Regions from separate parts of the Lysinibacillus sp. TE18511 genome, predicted to be linked through region 1. Evidence: riboswitches for the same ligand, from Rfam matches in the RefSeq annotation. Region 1 holds a riboswitch; each other region holds the start of a gene.
The links. Region 1 has a riboswitch for thiamine pyrophosphate ahead of thiM (hydroxyethylthiazole kinase). Riboswitches for the same ligand answer to the same signal wherever they lie in the genome.
Positions count from the first base shown of each region.

Region 2: it holds a riboswitch for thiamine pyrophosphate, as region 1 does, so the genes downstream of both, thiC (phosphomethylpyrimidine synthase ThiC) here and thiM (hydroxyethylthiazole kinase) in region 1, are expected to answer to the same signal.
Region 3: it holds a riboswitch for thiamine pyrophosphate, as region 1 does, so the genes downstream of both, ACVWXS_RS18790 (ABC transporter substrate-binding protein) here and thiM (hydroxyethylthiazole kinase) in region 1, are expected to answer to the same signal.
Region 4: it holds a riboswitch for thiamine pyrophosphate, as region 1 does, so the genes downstream of both, thiW (energy coupling factor transporter S component ThiW) here and thiM (hydroxyethylthiazole kinase) in region 1, are expected to answer to the same signal.

Region 1 is NZ_JBSSFD010000006.1:65,406-70,234, reverse strand. Features, by position in the region: gene mbcS (acyl-CoA synthetase MbcS) at 1-1,464, opposite strand, end outside; TPP riboswitch at 1,652-1,750, shown strand; gene thiM (hydroxyethylthiazole kinase) at 1,839-2,594, shown strand; gene thiD (bifunctional hydroxymethylpyrimidine kinase/phosphomethylpyrimidine kinase) at 2,594-3,418, shown strand; gene thiE (thiamine phosphate synthase) at 3,408-4,061, shown strand; gene ACVWXS_RS06540 (alpha/beta-type small acid-soluble spore protein) at 4,126-4,344, opposite strand; gene thiI (tRNA uracil 4-sulfurtransferase ThiI) at 4,486-4,829, opposite strand, start outside.
Region 2 is NZ_JBSSFD010000041.1:23,447-28,275, reverse strand. Features, by position in the region: gene ACVWXS_RS21305 (catalase) at 1-1,031, shown strand, start outside; gene thiC (phosphomethylpyrimidine synthase ThiC) at 1,194-2,972, opposite strand; TPP riboswitch at 3,113-3,227, opposite strand; gene ACVWXS_RS21295 (hypothetical protein) at 3,275-3,436, opposite strand; gene ACVWXS_RS21290 (AEC family transporter) at 3,577-4,506, opposite strand; gene ACVWXS_RS21285 (methyl-accepting chemotaxis protein) at 4,704-4,829, opposite strand, start outside.
Region 3 is NZ_JBSSFD010000031.1:17,193-22,021, reverse strand. Features, by position in the region: gene ACVWXS_RS18800 (ABC transporter permease) at 1-690, opposite strand, end outside; gene ACVWXS_RS18795 (thiamine-binding protein) at 690-980, opposite strand; gene ACVWXS_RS18790 (ABC transporter substrate-binding protein) at 982-1,995, opposite strand; TPP riboswitch at 2,163-2,273, opposite strand; gene ACVWXS_RS18785 (RNA polymerase sigma factor) at 2,460-2,951, shown strand; gene ACVWXS_RS18780 (sigma factor regulator N-terminal domain-containing protein) at 2,951-3,862, shown strand; gene ACVWXS_RS18775 (protein phosphatase 2C domain-containing protein) at 4,276-4,829, opposite strand, start outside.
Region 4 is NZ_JBSSFD010000003.1:177,401-182,229, reverse strand. Features, by position in the region: gene ACVWXS_RS03630 (ABC transporter substrate-binding protein) at 1-83, shown strand, start outside; gene ACVWXS_RS03625 (MFS transporter) at 505-1,701, shown strand; TPP riboswitch at 1,777-1,884, shown strand; gene thiW (energy coupling factor transporter S component ThiW) at 2,309-2,809, shown strand; gene ACVWXS_RS03615 (EVE domain-containing protein) at 2,885-3,346, opposite strand; gene ACVWXS_RS03610 (MarR family winged helix-turn-helix transcriptional regulator) at 3,362-3,790, opposite strand; gene ACVWXS_RS03605 (VWA domain-containing protein) at 3,969-4,829, opposite strand, start outside.

The DNA of each region.
Region 1 (4,829 bases):
TAAAGTCTTTACATGATTTTGTAGTTTTTTAATCAGTGCTGCATTACCAATTTCTCCATCACGGAGCACTACAAATGCTTTTACAATATTTCCACGAACTTCATCTGGACTCGCAACAACAGCAGTTTCTTTAACTGCTGGATGCTTCAATAATGCATCTTCTACTTCAAATGGGCCTATCGTATAGCCAGAAGATATTATGACATCATCTCCACGTCCTTCAAACCAAAAATAACCATCTTCATCTTTATATGCACGATCTCCGGTAATATACCAATCGCCTCTAAATTGTAGATTTGTACGTTCTGGATCATGTAAATATTTTTTAAATAACGCAGGTGTTTCACGATGTACAGCAATGTCTCCAACTTCTCCAATTGCAACTGCCTTTCCGAAATCATCGATAATTTCAACAGTATTCCCCGGAGTAGGTTTACCCATCGAGCCAATTTTAGCTTTCGTCCCTACCATTGTACCAACAAGTAATGTATTTTCTGTTTGTCCATAGCCATCTCGTACTTGTAAATTCAAAACCTCCGAAAATACTTTTATCACTTCGCTATTTAATGGTTCACCCGCTGACACAGCCTGACGGACTGTACTTAAATTGAAATCTTGTAAACTTTCAAGTGCTGCCATAAATCGATATTCGGTTGGTGTACAGCACAGAATATTAATCTTGAATTTTTCAAGGAGTGTAAGGTATGTTGTCGCATCAAAGTGACCTTTGTAGACAAATGCTGTTGCACCACTTCCTAATGTAGCGAGAAACGGACTCCAAATCCATTTTTGCCAGCCTGGAGCTGCTGTAGCCCAAACAATGTCACCTTCTTGAACACCTAACCAATTCGGTGCAGTTGTTCGTAAGTGCGCATAACCCCAGCTATGTGTATGTACCGCTGCCTTTGGATTTCCTGTTGTACCACTCGTATAAGCTAAAAATGCAATGTCAGTACTTTTAGTAGGTGTGGAGCTTATGTAGGTTGTTGGTTGGCTTTGCATTTTTTCAAACAATGGCTGCCAAGATTCATGTGCATGACCAATGACAAATTGCTGTATGCCTTGCGAATTTTTAACAGCATCAAATTGCTCAATATAAGGTTCAAATACAACAACGCCTTTTGCATTTGCGTGATTGATGCGATATTCAATATCCTTAGTTCTCAACATTTCTGAACTTGGTATAATCGTTAACCCAGCCTTCAAGGCTCCAAGATAAACGATATACGCTTCAACTGATCTTGGCACCATGACTAAAATAACATCACCTTTTGTTAGACCATGTGATGTAAATACATGAGCTGCCTGATTAGCCTTTTCAAGTAAACTAGCATATGTAATGTACTGAATTTCTTCGTTTTCGTTATAAACTATTAATGCGCATTTTGTAGAATCCTGTGCATATTTTTCGATTTCCTCTGAAATGTTATACCACTCTGGTGCGATTAAATCTTGTCGTTTCATGGCAAATGCCCCCTTTTGCTATGCTCATTATAAAGCTCAAATTTCATCATTTTCAATGAAAGGCACTCTAATTTGTTAAAGTCATGACAACTATCATGCTCTGCTATATGGCATCAGTCACGTCTTCGTTCAAAAAACTCTCTATTGAATACTAAAGATAAATATGGTACATTTTGGTCAACTAAAAGCATAATTGCGGGGGGACTCATTTAGAGTTGAGAAGGTAAAACCTGACCCTTTGAACCTGTTAGTTAATACTGACGTAGGGAGCAATTCACATCTAATTACTGATGAAAGGCTCTTTTGCGTGTTTTTTCTGCACGAAAAAGAGCCTTTTTTGCACGCTTACGTCCATCCAATAAGGAGGACATAAATTGATATTTCATACGATCCGTAAACGAAATCCACTTATTCATTGCATTACTAATTATGTTGTAGCTAATTTCCAAGCAAATGGCTTATTAGCAATAGGTGCTTCTCCAGTAATGGCCGATAACAGTCATGAGGTTGAAGAAATGGTCGCTATTGCCTCAGGCTTATTGATAAATATCGGTACCCTAAATAATCAGATGAAAGAATCCATGCTACTCGCAGGAAAAAAAGCTAATGCTCTGGGCATTCCCGTTGTTTTAGATCCTGTTGCTGCAGGTGCAACAACTTACCGTAAACAGACCGTACAACAATTATTGAAGGAAATAAAATTTGCAGCGATTCGTTGTAATATTGGAGAGCTCGCGGCGATTGCCAATGTAGACTGGCAACAAAAAGGCGTAGATAGTGGTACTGGTTCAATTTCTTTAGAAGTTGAGGCAAAGCAAATAGCTCAACTCTACAATTGTATTGTTATTGTGACCGGTGAAAAGGATTTTATAACTGATGGCGAACATCAGCAATGGATTACAGGTGGAAATTCTCATATGACAGAAGTCACTGGAACAGGTTGCTTATTAAGTGCAATTTGTTGCGCTGCCTACTCCGCAGGGAATGAACCATATAACCAATTAGTCGATGCATTAGCGCTTTATAAAAAAGTGGCAGAACAAGCTTCTTCTTCCACAGATTACATTGGCGATTTTCAAATTACAGTATTGAATGAACTACATCGCCTTTCCAAGGATGGTGAAAAATAATGCATATTGTAACGACAATTGCTGGTTCAGATAGTGGTGGCGGCGCAGGCATACAGGCTGATTTAAAAACATTTCAGGAATTAAAGATCTTTGGGACATCTGTTATTACAGCTTTGACTGCCCAGAACACACTTGGTGTATCCGATGTCTTACCAATTGAAGTTAGCTTTGTTGAAAAACAACTTAAAGCACTAATCGAGGATTTTTCAATTAGTGCTGTTAAAACAGGAATGCTATTTTCCTCAGAAATCATTCAATCAATCGCACGTATTCTAGCCGAAGTAAATATTCCACTAATTGTTGATCCTGTTATGATTGCAAAAGGTGGCGAAAGCTTATTACAGCAAGAAGCAATTGTTGCATTATGTAGGTATTTACTTCCTTTAGCAACAATCGTTACACCAAACATACCTGAAGCTGAAACACTTACTGGGAGAAAAATCAAAACGTTTGCAGATATTCAAGACGTGGCACACACCCTATTACAAATGGGTGTACAATGTGTCATCATTAAAGGTGGTCATTTAACAGATAATGATTATGCAATTGATTATGTATTTTTTGAAGATGGACAATCATTTTCCATGCAGTCCTCGCGTATTGCAACAAAAAACACACATGGAACAGGCTGTACGTTCTCTGCCGCACTCACTGCTTTTATTGGACGAGGATTTTCTATAAAAGAAGCGATTGTGGAAGCCAAAAAATATATTCAATTAGCCATAACTTATGATTTATCGATTGGCAATGGTCATGGTCCAACAAATCATTTTGCTTATCAAAAATATAAGGAGTCGTGTGAGGTGATCATTCATGAAACGTGATAATTTACAGCTATATTTTATTATGGGGACAAGTAATGTTTTAATTCAAAAGCCATTAAACGTTCTAGAGAAGGCTTTACAATCGGGAATTACCATGTTTCAATTTCGTGAAAAAGGACCAAATACACTCACTGGGCAAGCCTATGAAAATTTTGCGCAAGAATGTCAAAAGCTCTGTCAACAGTATAATGTTCCGTTTATTGTTAATGATGATGTAGAGCTTGCTGTGAAACTTGGTGCAGATGGTGTTCATATTGGACAAGAAGATTTGCCTGTGTCGATGGTACGCGAAAAAATTGGCAGCATGATTTTAGGCGTTTCTGTTCATTCACAAGCTGAATTACAAACTGCTCTACAATACGGTGCGGATTATGTAGGAATTGGTCCTATTTTTGCAACCTCTTCTAAAAAGGACGCCAAGCCACCTAGTGGGACTAAATTTTTACAGCAAGTTCGCATACAATACCCCGAACTCCCCATTGTTGCAATAGGAGGACTAAATTGCTCGAACGCCCATACAGTATTTAAAGCTGGTGCAGATGGAATTGCTGTTATTTCTGCAATTTGTGAAAGTGAAGATATTTCAAATACAATCTCTACACTTAAATCATTTTCTATATTGGATAAAAAAATCAAAATCTAAACAAACTAAAACCAGTGCCTTTTACGGTCACTGGTTTTAAGTTTAATAAATGCTGTTTAAGCAATTATTGGTTGTTGTTTGGCATACCTTTTAATTGAGATTCTGCCATTTGTACAAGACGTTTAGTGATTTCACCGCCAACGGAACCGTTAGCACGAGCTGAAGCGTCAGCCCCTAATTGAACACCAAATTCTTGTGCAATTTCGTATTTCATTTGATCTAGTGCTTGTTGTACACCAGGTACTGCAAGCTTGTTTGAACTGCGGTTGTTGTTTGAAGTCATGTCTCTCACCTCCTTGTGAATATAGAATGTGCGATATTAGATTTTTAATACGAAAATTTTATAGGTAAATTGTACCTCAGAAGGAAACCAACTAAAAAAGCCGACTCAAAATGCACTTTTGAGTCGGCTCGCAAATTTCTTCTATAGAAGATCTGCAAATTTATCTGCTTCTTGCTCTTTTTTCGGGAAAATATAGACCTCACGATTTTTCACTGCTCGTTCAATTAGTTCATCAAAATCCGAGAAGCTTTCATAATGCTCAACCTTTTCAAGCTTTGGTTTTGTTTTTGGACTTGCAGGAGTAAAAATTGTACAGCAATCTTCAAATGGCTGGATAGACGTTTCGTATGTGCCAATTTTCTCTGCAATATCGATAATTTCTAATTTATCAGATGAGATTAAAGGGCGTAAAATTGGTGTGTTGGTTACGGCATTAATAGCTGTTAGGCTTTCAAGAGTTTGACTTGCTACTTGACCAAGACTTT
Region 2 (4,829 bases), on a different contig from region 1:
ATATGAAAAACGCAAATTCAAACTGGGATTTCTGGACTTTATTACCGGAAGCGCTTCACCAAGTAACAATAGTTATGTCTGACCGTGGTATCCCAGCTGGCTACCGCCATATGCATGGTTTCGGTTCTCACACTTATAGCTTCATTAATGCTGAAAACGAGCGCGTATGGGTTAAATTCCACTTCCGTACAGAGCAAAGTATTCAAAACTTAACTGGTGATGAGGCAGCGGAATTGATCGGTAAAGACCGTGAATCTTCACAACGCGATCTATATGAGTCAATCGAAAAAGGCGACTTCCCTAAATGGAAAATGTACATTCAAGTAATGACAGAAGAACAAGCTCGTGAATTACCATATAACCCATTTGACTTAACAAAAGTATGGTATAAAAAAGACTTCCCACTAATTCCTGTTGGTGAATTCGAGTTAAACAAAAATCCAGACAATTACTTTGCAGAAGTTGAGCAAGCAGCGTTTGCACCATCTAACATTGTTCCTGGTATTAGCTTCTCTCCAGACAAAATGTTACAAGGTCGTATCTTTGCATATGCTGATGCACATCGCTACCGCTTAGGTGTAAACCACCACTCGCTTCCTGTAAACGCACCAAAATGCCCATTCCGCTCATTCCACCGCGATGGTGCTATGCGTTTCGACGGCAACCTTGGTTCAACTTTGGGCTATGAACCAAATAGCTACGGCGAATGGGAGCATAATTTAGATCATAAAGAACCTGACTTACGTATTGACGGTCATGCTGGTATCCACGACTTCCGTGAAGATGACAACAATTACTTCGAGCAGCCAGGTAAATTATTCCGTCTAATGACTGCAGAAGAGCAACAACGCCTATTCGAAACTACAGCTAACGATATGGCGTCAGTTGAGGAGTTCATCAAACGTCGTCACATCCTTCACTGCTATTTAGCTGATCCAGCATATGGTGAAGGTGTAGCAAAAGCGATGGGTCTTTCATTAGAAGGTATGGATCTTTCAAACCCATACGTAAAACAACCAACTAACGTTTAATTTATTTCAGCCTAGGCTTAATTGATTTTTTCCACTTATTATTGATATCCAAATCCAACTTTTTACTCCATGCGAAGAGCAACTTCACATGGAGTTTTTTTACGTTTTAATGATTAAGAAAGGCTTGTGCCTAAAAAATAGACACAAGCCTTACGCTTTGAATTATTGATAAATCTGACTGCCCGCCTTTTTAAATTCCTCTGCCTTTTCCTGCATACCTTTATGAATAGCTTCCGTAGTATTCATATCTTTATCCTTTGCATAAGTACGAATATCCTGCGAGATTCTCATACTACAAAACTTAGGTCCACACATTGAACAGAAGTGCGCTGTTTTCGCCCCTTCTGCAGGTAATGTTTCATCATGATATTCTACTGCTCGCTCTGGATCTAGCGCTAAGTTGAATTGATCGCGCCAGCGGAATTCGAAGCGTGCTTTAGATAATGCATCGTCACGCTGCTGTGCTCCCAGATGCCCTTTCGCTAAATCAGCTGCGTGTGCAGCAATTTTATACGTAATAACCCCTACTCGAACATCCTCCCGATTTGGTAACCCTAAATGTTCTTTAGGTGTTACATAGCACAGCATTGCCGTACCAAACCAGCCTATCATTGCAGCACCAATAGCTGATGTAATATGGTCATAGCCAGGAGCAATATCTGTTGTCAACGGCCCTAAAGTATAGAAAGGAGCTTCCTTACACACCTCTAACTGCTTGTCCATATTTTCTTTAATAAGATGCATTGGTACATGCCCTGGTCCTTCTACCATCACCTGTACATCATGCTTCCAGGCAATTTGCGTTAATTCCCCTAGCGTTTCTAGCTCTGCAAACTGCGCCTCATCATTAGCATCTGCGATAGAACCTGGACGTAAACCGTCACCTAAAGAGAAGGCAACATCATATGTTTTCATAATTTCGCAGATTTCTTCAAAATGCGTATATAAGAAGCTCTCTTGGTGGTGATATAAACACCATTGTGCCATAATCGAACCGCCACGGGACACTATACCCGTTACACGATTCGCCGTTAATGGTACATAGCGTAGCAACACCCCTGCGTGAATTGTGAAGTAATCAACACCTTGCTCAGCCTGCTCAATCAACGTATCACGATACACTTCCCACGTTAAATCCTCTGCCACACCATTTACTTTTTCTAGCGCTTGATAAATCGGTACTGTCCCTACTGGCACTGCGGCATTACGGATAATCCATTCACGCGTCGTATGAATATGCTTACCAGTCGATAAATCCATAATGTTATCAGCACCCCAACGTGTAGCCCACGTCATTTTTTCTACCTCTTCCGCAATAGAGGATGACACCGCTGAATTTCCAATATTGGCGTTGATTTTCACATGGAAGTTACGTCCAATAATCATTGGCTCGGCCTCAGGGTGGTTAATATTAGAAGGTAAAATAGCTCGACCCGCCGCAATCTCTGAGCGCACAAATTCAGGATCTATGTTTTCGCGAATCGCTACAAACTCCATTTCTGGCGTAATGATTCCTTTTCGCGCATAGTGAAGCTGCGTTACATTACCACCTTTCTTAGCACGTAGAGGTTTTCTAGATAAATCCGGAAAAACATTTTCTTGAATACGTGGATCATCCGCATTACGGAAACCGTTATCCTCTGGCTTGATTGTACGACCTTCGTATTCCTCGACGTCACCACGTTCTCTGATCCATGTACTACATAAAGCTGGCAATCCCTTCGTAATATCTACTTTATATGCAGGATCCGTATACGGACCACTCGTATCATAAACACGAACTGGCGCATTTTCCTCTTCACCGAAGCTACCTGTCGTTGGACTTAAAGCAATCTCACGCATTGGCACTAAAATATCTGGTCGTGATCCTTCCACATACACTTTTTTGCTTCCATCAAAATTTGACATAATCGTAATATTCTTTTCGCTAACTGTTGTCATGAACTATTTCGCTCCCGTTTTTACGTATTTTTATACAAGGACCAAATCTAGCTCACCCCTCAAAAAACAAAAGCCGAATCCAAAAATTTTTTGGATCCGGCTAAGAATGTAAAGGTATAGTTATCGCAAAGAGCTTATATTGCAATAAAGGTTAACTTTCCCACGCTGGTATGAGCCAGATCAGGTCCAAAGGGTCAAGAAACCTCTATGCGTTTCCCTCTCAGCCCGACTCATCAGACTCCCCTAGTTAATGCTATTAAGTTTGATGATAGTGTAGCAGATATTGCTAAGAGATGGAAGCTTCATTTGATAATTTTTGGCTTATCATCAAAACGTGTGGTTGATTTCCGTTCCGGCTGGGCGCTTTCCTGGGGGCGTCCGATGAGCCGCTTCACTCGCTTTGCTCGCTCCAGGGTCTCATCTGTGACGCTGATCCCCAAGGAGTCGCCCAGCCTCCACTCCAATCAACCTATTTACATTACATACGTTTTAAAAAATATAATCACTAACTTTTTGGTGATTAGCCTATTTTAAAAAATCAGAAGGATAGCCACTTACTCAAGCTAGGCTGTCACTCTATCTTATTCCAAATAAAATCCAGCAGTTAGGTAAACAACAGCTCCGCTACATAAATCACAATCGTCACGGTAATACAGCTTACAATCGTTGAGAATAAAACAGTTTGTGCAGCAGTTGCAGATTCCACACCATATTCTAATGCTAGACTAGAGCTATTACGTGATGTCGGGAAAGAACTAGCTATAAAAAGAGATTGTGCCACGACACCATCTAGGCCAAGTGTAAAAATAATCAGTAAAGCTACAGCTGGCCCTATGATTAGTCGTGTAAAACAACTAATAAATACCGTCTTATTGAACATCGATTTGATTTCAAGCTGTGATAGCTGTGCCCCTAACGTTATTAACGCTACAGCGATAAAGCCATCTGCCACATGGTCTATCGGAATTTTTATAAACTGTGGAATAGTGATATCAAAATAGTTCATCGCTACACCAATAATAAGGGCATGAATAATAGGCATTTTGAGGAAATCTTTCACAATAGACATGCCTGATTTTGTTGAAGAAATTAAATTGTACAAGCCATATGTATAGGTCGTCATATTTTGAAAGATCACGAGAATGACCTGAATCGCTACTCCAATCGGCTGCGTCACGAAAATCATCTGCGCGACTGGAATACCATAGTTTCCTGAATTAATAAGGACTACACTATTTTTAAACACCGCAGCCTCTGTTTTTACTAAACCAAGTCCCTTTGCTATAAAGTGACTAAGCACCATTTGACTGCCGATAAAGAGTAATATAAATAATGCAACTTCTACAAGAACTGGCAGCTCTATATGCGTTTCATATAAATTCACAAAAACAGCTGCTGGCATAAAGCAATATGTAATAAGCTGAGATAATGCCTTTAAATTAAAGTGAAATTTCTTTTGTAAAACTGCGCCGAGTACTAGAAGTACCAAAATAGGAGCGACAATCTGGAAGAAAATCATACCGAGATACATCATAGTGATCCCCCCTTTCCCTTCCTATAGTAGTGCTGTTTTTTCGCTCGGTCAATGCACCTCAATGTTATCTCATCATTCATGAAAGGTATTTTCTTCAGAAATGCACAATACTAATCCAGTGTTTTTTATCAGGAAAAAACGCAAAAAAAGACTGCCTCCAATATCAGGCAGTCCTTCTTAAAATTCATCCTTTAACATTAAGCAAGCTTAAATCGATTAACGACCGCTTGTAATTCATTTGAAATCTCTTTCATATTATTAATGGAATCTGCAACCTTTTGTAGCTCCGCTTGCTGATCAATAGCAGACGCACTTACCTGTTC
Region 3 (4,829 bases), on a different contig from region 1:
TAAACTTAAAAAAACAATGGCAAAAATCGCTACAAATACGCGGTCTGTTCGAAATGAAGACTGTGCCAATGTCATATAGACACCAATCCCCTTTTTCGCACCTAGCCATTCGGCAATAACAGCTCCCATAACGCTATAGGTTGCCGCAATCTTAATGCCTGAAAAAATCGCTGGATATGCGTACGGCCATTCAAGCTTCCAAAAGGTTTGTGCTTTCGTCGCACCAATCATCTCAAAATAATACTTCAGCTCTGGCGAGGTTTGACGGAAGCCATCCATCGCCGAGATCACAATGGGGAAAAAGCACACGAGACAAATAATAATAAGCTTTGGCAATAAACCAAACCCAAACCAAATGATTAATAACGGTGCTAGGACGAGCACAGGAACATTCTGTGACATAATGAGAATAGGATAAAATAGCTCCCGAATAAACGTAAAACGATGTAATATCACAGCAACCGTCAGCCCGCACAATATCCCGATGGCAAGACCTAGAAGTGCTAATTGAACAGTTGCTAACGCATGCGGCAAGAACGTATCATACGATTGAAAACCTTCTTTCAAAATGGCACTCGGTGCAGGCAATAACCAATGAGGAACGTCTGCAAAACGGACAATTAGTTCCCATATGAATAAGAGGAAGGCGATAAAAATTATCGTCCTTCCTTGTTTTATTGCCGACTTCATCAATGGTATTTCTCCGTTAACGTCTCCATTGTAATACCTGATGGCTGAAATAAAATTTTCACTTGTGTAATAACATTGATCGCACCAAGTTCAATCATTTTAACATTCATTTTTTCAATGATTTGTAGCAAAGTCGATAGCTCACCCTCCATCGTCGTTTCGAGCGGGTGTACTTCATATTTCACTCCTGAAGCGTCAATAATAGCAATTGCTGCATCGACATAAGGGATCACATCTTCATATTTTTCAGTTTTCGGGATAATTTGTACGCTTACTAATGAGTTTGCCATGCTATTTTGTCTCCTTTTTCGGTAAAAAGTCGTTTGTAAATGCTTGTTCTGCGTTAAATTCGCCCTCTAAAACTTTGTTGCTAGCCATCCATTTAGCGTAGTTTTCCCAAACAGTCAGCTTTTGCTCACCCCATTGAGCGGCATCGTCTTGATATTTATTTGCTAGCCATTCCTGACTTTTATGCACAAGCTCTTTATCTAAGTCAGGTACCGCTTCTAATAAAATATCAGCTGCCTCACTTGGATGACTTATCGCATATTCATAGCCCTTTGTAGTAGCAGCGACAAATGCTTTTACCGTATCTGGATCATTCTTAATCATTTTTTCATTCGTAGCAAGTACAGGCGTATAATAATCAAGCTGATCGCTATAATCTGTTAAATAAAGCATGTTCAGCTTTTCACCACGAAGTTCTGCTTCAATGCCTGTCCACGCATAATAAATCCACGCAAAATCAATATCCTTTTGCATCATTGTGAAGAAATCTAAATCGCCTGCATTCACAATATCTAGCTTATTAATATCCGCATTTTCTGTTTGCATAAGTGATTGTAGGACAGCCTGTTCAACTGGTGCACCCCAACCACCATATGTTTTCCCTTCAAAATCTTTAGGTGACTTAATCCCTTTAGATGCTATTGACGCAAAGCCAGAAGTATTATGTTGAATAATCGCTGCAATTGATACTAAAGGTACACCCTGCACACGTGCCTGTGTAATTCCTTCCTGATAGCTTACACCAAACTGTGCCTTACCAGACGCCACTAGCTGATCTGCACCCGTTTCGCCAGGTAATAAAATCTCAACATCTAAGCCCTGTTCCTTAAAGTAACCAAGTTTTTCCGCTACATATAATCCTGTGTGATTTGTGTTTGGTGTCCAATCTAGCACGACCGATACCTTTTTTAATGCATTCGCATCGTTTTTATCCTTAGTATCCTTTGTCTCCTCTTTTTCGCTACAGCCCACAAGTGTTAAAAGCGCAGCCACTAGGATCAATAACCATTTTTTCATGCTGAATCCTCCTAGGAAGTAATTTGAAAGTGTTCATGAACGAATGTTTTAACCAGAAGAAAGCGTATCCACAGTCAGTATGCACCCAAGGTTATCGCATATAACAAAAACATAAAAAAACGCCTAGGATTCCCCCAGACGTTTTACAAACAGTATCAAAAATTTTCTTTTTTTGAATAGATGTTCCCTACGCTGGTACGAGCCAAATCAGGTTCAAAGGGTCAGCGTCTATCGGACACAATCTCAGCTGGCAACTACCAGCCCCCCTACATTCTTTCCATATGAACTTTTCGTGATTATTATAACCATATCTATCTTTAAAAGACAAGGCTCAATTTCATATTTAATGTAATGTCATTTCAGAAGGCAATGTGAAACACAGCCTTTATTCTATAATAACTTTATATGTAAGTGTATACATTTGTGATTACTCATTCGTTGTATAAGTGTAAGGAGGACCAACAATGAGAAAAGAAAATGAACTGACCTCCTATCTAATCCATTTAGGAGAGGAAGTGTTCAAACTATTACGAATGAAAGGAGCTAATAAAGAAGATGCAGAGGATATCATTCAAAACACCTTTTACAAAGTTTACACACTATTGGATGACCTAACTGAGACTAATCTGCGTCCATGGTTTTTTAGAGTAGCACTCAATCAATACATTGACTTGAAAAGGAAAAAGGAGCATAAGAACATTTACATCACTGAGGAAATATATTCAAAGCTCCAACACATCGATGATCACTTTGATAAATTGCTAAATAAGGATGAAATTTTCTATTTATTAAAAGACATAAAAAAAGAATATAAAGAAATATTCTTTTTAAAGTATTACTATGATTTTTCATATGAAGAAATTGCTAATTTGTTAGATATTCAAGTAGATAGCGTCAAGCAAAAATTATATCGCGCACGTAAATGCATTCACTCAAAAATAGGAGGTACATATTAATGGAAACTTCGTTAAATGACGCTTTAAAAAAAGCTAAGCGAAAACAATTATTAAAAATTATCATCACTTCAATTATTGTAGTACTACTTCTCTGCCCTATTTTTTATAAAACCGGTAACTACTTTGCAGCAAAAAGTTCTAACAGACTGCACGAACAGCTTTTTTTACATAATGCTATTGCTGAACCTAATATTCAAATCGACTCTCAAGTAACGAGTAATTCTTCCATGTTTGGTGGAAACATTATCACAAACCGTTCGAAGAATATTAATGGTTATGTCGTTCCATGGAGCACGCTTACAAGTTCATATGGTTGGCTTCGCCTCAATATTGATACGAACGAGTTAGTACCAGGGTTTTATTGGTCTGATACAGAGTACTATGAGTACGATAAACAGACAAAAACTAAATCAGCGACATTTTATCATCCATCCATTCAAAAATACTTTGACGATGTACCAAACGAACTAGGCGAAATTTCGCAACTGGAGAAACACGTTGCAGAAGTTGCCGTTTCTTTCAACAAACCTTATACATTACAAGAAATACAAGGGAAAATTCCTAGCAATTTAAACATCGTATGGTTATATATGACTTCCCGAATTACGGATGAAAGTAATGGACCTGCTGGTTTAGAGGTTTATGGCTTTGATCCAGCCGATTCACCGAAAGAGGCCTACGATGACTTTATTGATACACTTCAAGAATATGATGCCAATAAAAATGACGAAACCATCCAAGAGTTTTTAAATTCAAATAAAGATAAACGGTTTGAGGAAGTGAAAATTTTAGGGGTCATGCTCACTGGCAAAACAAATAATTTTAAAGCCTTAGAGAATCAAGATTTTATCCGTGGTGCTTCAGTAGGCGCCACTGCACCAATCGTTCCTTATATTAAGCCAGAAAAATAAAGTAAAGAGACCAGATATCAAAGGTCTGATCGATCCCTAGATTATTCTAAAATAAATCTAGAGTGAAAATTTTACTGTTATAGTATGATAACGTTAAAGTTTATTCAGCATTTAGAAGATGATATTGAACTACGGAAAGAGGAAAGTATCTTTTTCTTTTATCTGGCGTCTTATAATGCTAACGTATATGTTATTTCTGTAGGAATGTGATAAAAAAGTGTTAACGGCACTTCCCTTGATTTCTCAAAAATATTTAGCACAGCATCATCAAATTGTCTTTGTAGATTTATTGAGAACAAGTATAAAAAAGGGACCTTTCTGATTTTAGGAAAGGTCTTTATTGTTCTCCATAATTGTCACAACTTACTATTAGCGGGTTCGATTTACAGGTAAAATACTAATTAGCATACTAATCAGTATTTGTTTGCCTGTTGATTACTTGGTATAGTAGCTTCCTTTAAAATGTTTACTTTCCAAGAAATTATGGTAGTACTATCTCTGACATTATTTTCTTGGATGTTTTTCAACATTGATTTAATGTTTTCTTCATCTTTAGAATGAAAGAAAGCATGATCAATTGTTGTTGGGTTTAAATATGGTTCATTAGGGCATTCAATTAGACCATCTGTAGTCAGAAATAAGCGGTTTTCCCCTTGTCTCAATTCTTTTATTCCCACACTGTAACAAGGTACTTCTTGTTCAAAAGTATTAACTTGTCCTATCCATTCATAGAATTGTCTTTGATTGATTTGGTATTGACCTAGTGCAGATAGTTCTGGATGAAATAAATAAAGAACACAATCCCCAACAGAAAACCACCAAATATATTTCTCTTTTCTAACAACAATTAAACAAGCGGTTTCTCCTTTAACATTTCGACAAGTAGTTAAGAATTCCTTAGATTGAAACATACATAATACCTTTTCTTCTAGCATCTTAAAAGTTTTTTGAGTTGTCGGCATAGACA
Region 4 (4,829 bases), on a different contig from region 1:
TAGAAGTTTATAAAAACTTAGGCCCTGATTATTTAGGTAAATACAATGAACTGTTTTTAGAATTTAAAATGAGTATTCGATAACCTCTATCAATTATGCCTCGGCATAATTGCGTCAGGAATCGACTTTGTGCTTAGGCCTGCACGAGGGCCGACACGATGTCGGTCATTTCGGTAATGCCACAGGACGTGGCGTTTTTACCGATGCAAGTCAGTGTTAAAGCTGTTCTCACGTTACTAACGTCGAGAACAGCTTTTTGCTAGTTTAGATGAGAATAAATGCCCGACAGTTTTGCCGAAAAGTTCGCTATTCCCCCATCAGTGTTTGCTTCAAGGCTTGGCAGTCAGTTGACTTTGAACGGTCAGGAAACTACAAATACCTTCCAAGGCTAAAGCAGTGAGGGTGATCAGTAGCCAATTCCCTTATTTCAGACTTCTAGTCAATAGCAAAGGTACAAGCCTTGTGGTAGACTGTAGTATATTTGATTAAAGAAGGGGGTATTCGATGACCCAGCAGAAGTCCAATAAGGCGGCTTTGTATATTTTAATGTTTAATATGTTTATCGCAATGGGGAGTATTGGAATTATTATTCCTGTTATGCCTGAGTATTTAAAACTATTTGGTGCCGCCGGACAAATTCTTGGCATGTTGATTGCAACGTTCGCCTTGGCTCAATTCGTATTTTCTCCAATTGCTGGGAATCTTTCGGATCAATATGGACGGAAAAATCTCATTATTTTCGGTCTTATAGTTACAGGACTTGCCCAAATTGGTTTCGGGCTTTCTACAGATGTGTGGATGCTCTTCTTGGCACGCTTTTTAGGTGGCGTTGGCTCTGCATTTGTTGCCCCACCTATCATGGCTTTTGTGGCAGATGTTACAACGTATGAAGAACGTGGTAAAGGAATGGGCATGCTAGGTGCATCAATGTCTCTAGGCTTTATGATTGGACCAGGTATCGGTGGATTCCTATCAAAAGTTAGTTTACATTTCCCATTCTATACTGCTGGAGTTGCAGCGATCTTAGCAGCTATTTTATCGTTGTTTTTATTACCTTCCAAGAAACCAAATACAGCGCAAAAAATGCAGAAGCAAGACAACCTTGCAAAGCAAATGGTTCGTTCAGTTCAAATGCCTTACTTTGTAATGCTCGTTATCATGCTTGTATTCTCATTCGGAATTGCTAACTTCCAAACAACATTATCGTTATTTGTTACAGAAAAGTTCAATTACACACCTACTGATATCGCTATTATCTTAGTTGTAGGTGGTGCTTTTGGTGTTGTTGTACAAATGTTTGTGATTACACCACTGTTTAATCGCTTCGGCGAAATGAAAGTAGTGTTAGTCAATTTATTTATTGCCGCCGTATCAATTTTCTTAATTTTGTTTGTGTCTGGCTTTGCGCTTATTTTAGTTGTAGCGACAATCTTCTCTACAGCTACGACATTGATTCGCCCAGCTGTCAACACATTGATTTCGAAGCTTGCTGAGACGGAACAAGGCTTTGCGGCTGGTCTGAACAATGCATATATGAGCCTTGGTAATATGATTGGTCCTGCATTAGCAGGTATATTATTCGATTGGAATATGAACAGTCCTTATATTTTCGGAGCTATTATTTTAATGGCTTGCTTCTTCCTTGCCCTTATTTGGACGATGAAAAAAGCACCACACCTGTTGCATCCTGATACAAAATAGGCAGAAAAATCATTGACTATTTTTGGTAGAATGCTACATTATTATGTAATAAGATAGAATTAAATTAAATTTTTTTATTACCACTAGGGGAGTCTTTAAAAGGCTGAGACGTATATTATCATATACGGACCCTTTGAACCTGATCTAGTTCACACTAGCGGAGGGAAGTGGCGACACTTGCTTTTTAATATGTAAATGCAAGGCCGCTTCCTATTGTTTTTTAGGAAGCGGCTTTTTTTGTAAGTTTACTTTAAGAATGCTCGCCAATCTAGCAACATTATTTCCAAGGTTACTGGTGGGACTCATGGTTTTAGCGGCGATGTTCTCTTGGTTACCGGCGCATCTCGCGGTTTTAGCGGCGCCATTCTCTTGATTACCGGCGCAACTCGCGGTTTTAGCGGCGCCATTCTCTTGATTACCGGCGCAACTCGCGGTTTTAGCGGCGCTGTTCTCTTGGTTACCGGCGCATCTCGCGGTTTTAGCGGCGCTGTTCTCGGTTTTACCGGCTCAACTCACAGTTTTAGCGGCGCTGTTCTCGGTTTTACCGGCGGGACTTCAAATTTACTGGTATTAACAATTAAATTCATATTTCAAAGGAGTAGAAATTATGTCAATCCGAAAATTAACAATCATGGCCTTATTAGTAGCAATTGCCGTAGCAGGTTCTACCTTCGTTTCAATACCAACTGGAATTGCGCGTGCCTATCCAGTACAGCATGCCATTAATGTTATTGGCGCTATCATTCTTGGACCAGTGCCAACCGTTATGGTCGCCTTTATCACAGCAATTATTCGTATTTTAACAGGCACAGGTTCATTATTAGCTATACCTGGCAGCGTCATTGGTGCTTTGTGTGCAGCTCTTGCCTATAAATACAGCGGCAAGATGTGGCTAGCTGGTGTCGGTGAAATATTCGGGACAGGAATTATTGCCTCACTCATTGCAGTGCCCTACGCACATTTATTAATGGGGACATCCGTGGCAGCATTATTTTTTATGCCAGCCTTTCTAACATCAAGTACGATTGGTGCTATCTTAGGCCTTGTCGTAGCTAGCAATTTGCGTAAGACTATATTTGTAACTAACCTTAACACTCTGCTTAAATAATATTTATGGCAATTTAAAAACGTTACTTCCTTAATGGCAATTAATTAAGAAAGTAACGTTTTAATTCAACTAAATTCACCCATACTTTAGCGGCAATCCCATTTCATGAGCAATTAATAAAAAGTCTTTTTTACTTATTTCAAAATGACCAAATCTGAATTTATAACCATATTTCGATTTATCTTCTACAAATTCTAAATAATCTAAGATCCTTTTTATTGGAACAGACTTTGCATCTTTATAAAAGTCTATATCTCTTCTAAAAGGAATAAAATTTTCTGTCATTTGGAACTCGTATATTCGCTCGTCTTTTATTCTTCCAATTGCGGTAAAGGCTCTTACAGGTTCATTACCATCTAAACTGTTTTTAGGAGAATAATATATAATCCAGTCTCCTTTTTTCATTCGTTTCAAAGGTCTTTCTTTACCATGGCACAACTGGCCGAATCCTCCCTCAACCCCTTTTTGCACATGATTAAGAGATACCACGCCAATCCAATATTTCGGTTCTCTTTCAGTCGTAGGATATAGTGACATAGCTTCCACCTCCTTTTATTTTGGCGAACGATTTTCATATACTTTTTTCAATATGTGTTTCAATTGCTCTTGTTCTTCCAATAAAAGTACGTCTAAAACATCATTCTCAGAAATTGAAAGGATCTTCAATAATTCTTCTGCCACATTTTCTCCCTGTTCTGTAAGGCATATTAGATTCTCTCTTCTATTTTCTTGATTTTTCTCTCTATAAACATATTTTCTTTCTTCTAGATCATCGATAAAAAAGCGGACACTGTTTTTATCTATTTTTAAAATCTGCCCTATTTGAATTTGGCTAAGTTTTTTTTCTTTTACAAGAATCATTATTCCAACTTCTCTGGATTTCAATTGATATTTTTCGCTAATATATGTCTCGAGATTTTCCTCTAGAGCCTCCGCTAACTTAAAACTTAGAAAACCAAAAGAATTCATAATATTGGTCATGTTAACTCCTCCAAAATATATAATAGTATTTAAAAATAATAGTAATATTTTATTACTATTATTAATTATTACATTAAATCCCATTAATAACAAGATTAATTTCGCTTTTCATGATTTTACAAGCAAAAAAAACGACAGCTCATTGCTAAAAAAAGCAACGAACCATCGTTTTAAATTATTAAGGTCGTTTTTTCATGCCCTTTAATAGCTGGGCAACGTTTGTGTCTTCTGCCTGTATTGTTTTTTCTTCTACAGTCTGCTCTTTCTTCCTTGGCCTTGTTAGGAAGCTCCATCCAAAGCGTCGAATGGTAATATCGATGAAGAATAGTAGCATACCTGCTAATAGAAGCCATGTTGCAATATTTTGACGTTCCGCACCTTTTTTACTAAACTCACGGAATACTTCGTTTGGCTCTTTCAAAATGGAGCCGCCTGTTTGCTTCGTCAATTCTTCTACTAGCTTATCATTCACTGGACGTAATTCATATTCAGCACTATAAGGAACACTTAAGCCAGCCTGGTAAATAGTCTTTTCTTCATCTGCAATACGGAAGAAAATCAGACCTGGTTCTGCTTGTACGACTGCTCGAACTTGTGATGCTGAAATTGTTTCAAGCTGTGTTTCAAGTTCTTCACCAGCTTCATTAACAGCAACAATATCTAAAAACGCCGCTTCATTTGTTGGATCCGTGATAACAAACGAGCCGTCTGACTCAAGGCGAACATCATAGGCAACATCGTTATAGCTTGGTAGCATTTGTGAAATAAGCGTTTGCCAAAATGTGCCCCAATTCTGCCATCTTGCCCAGTCTCCTGTCCATTTTCCTGTCGAATCAGAAGTAAAGGCAAATGTTTTGCCAAGACCATATTGCCACTGTGCTAGCACTGGATCTTCCTTCTCACTTTCCGCAATAACAGTAGCTCCCTGTTTTGCTGTCGTACCAATATAAGCATTCATTTGAGGTACACCATTCGTAAATAACGTATTCCATCCAGATGCATTAAATATAGTTGGATAGAATGGGTTATCCTCAATATA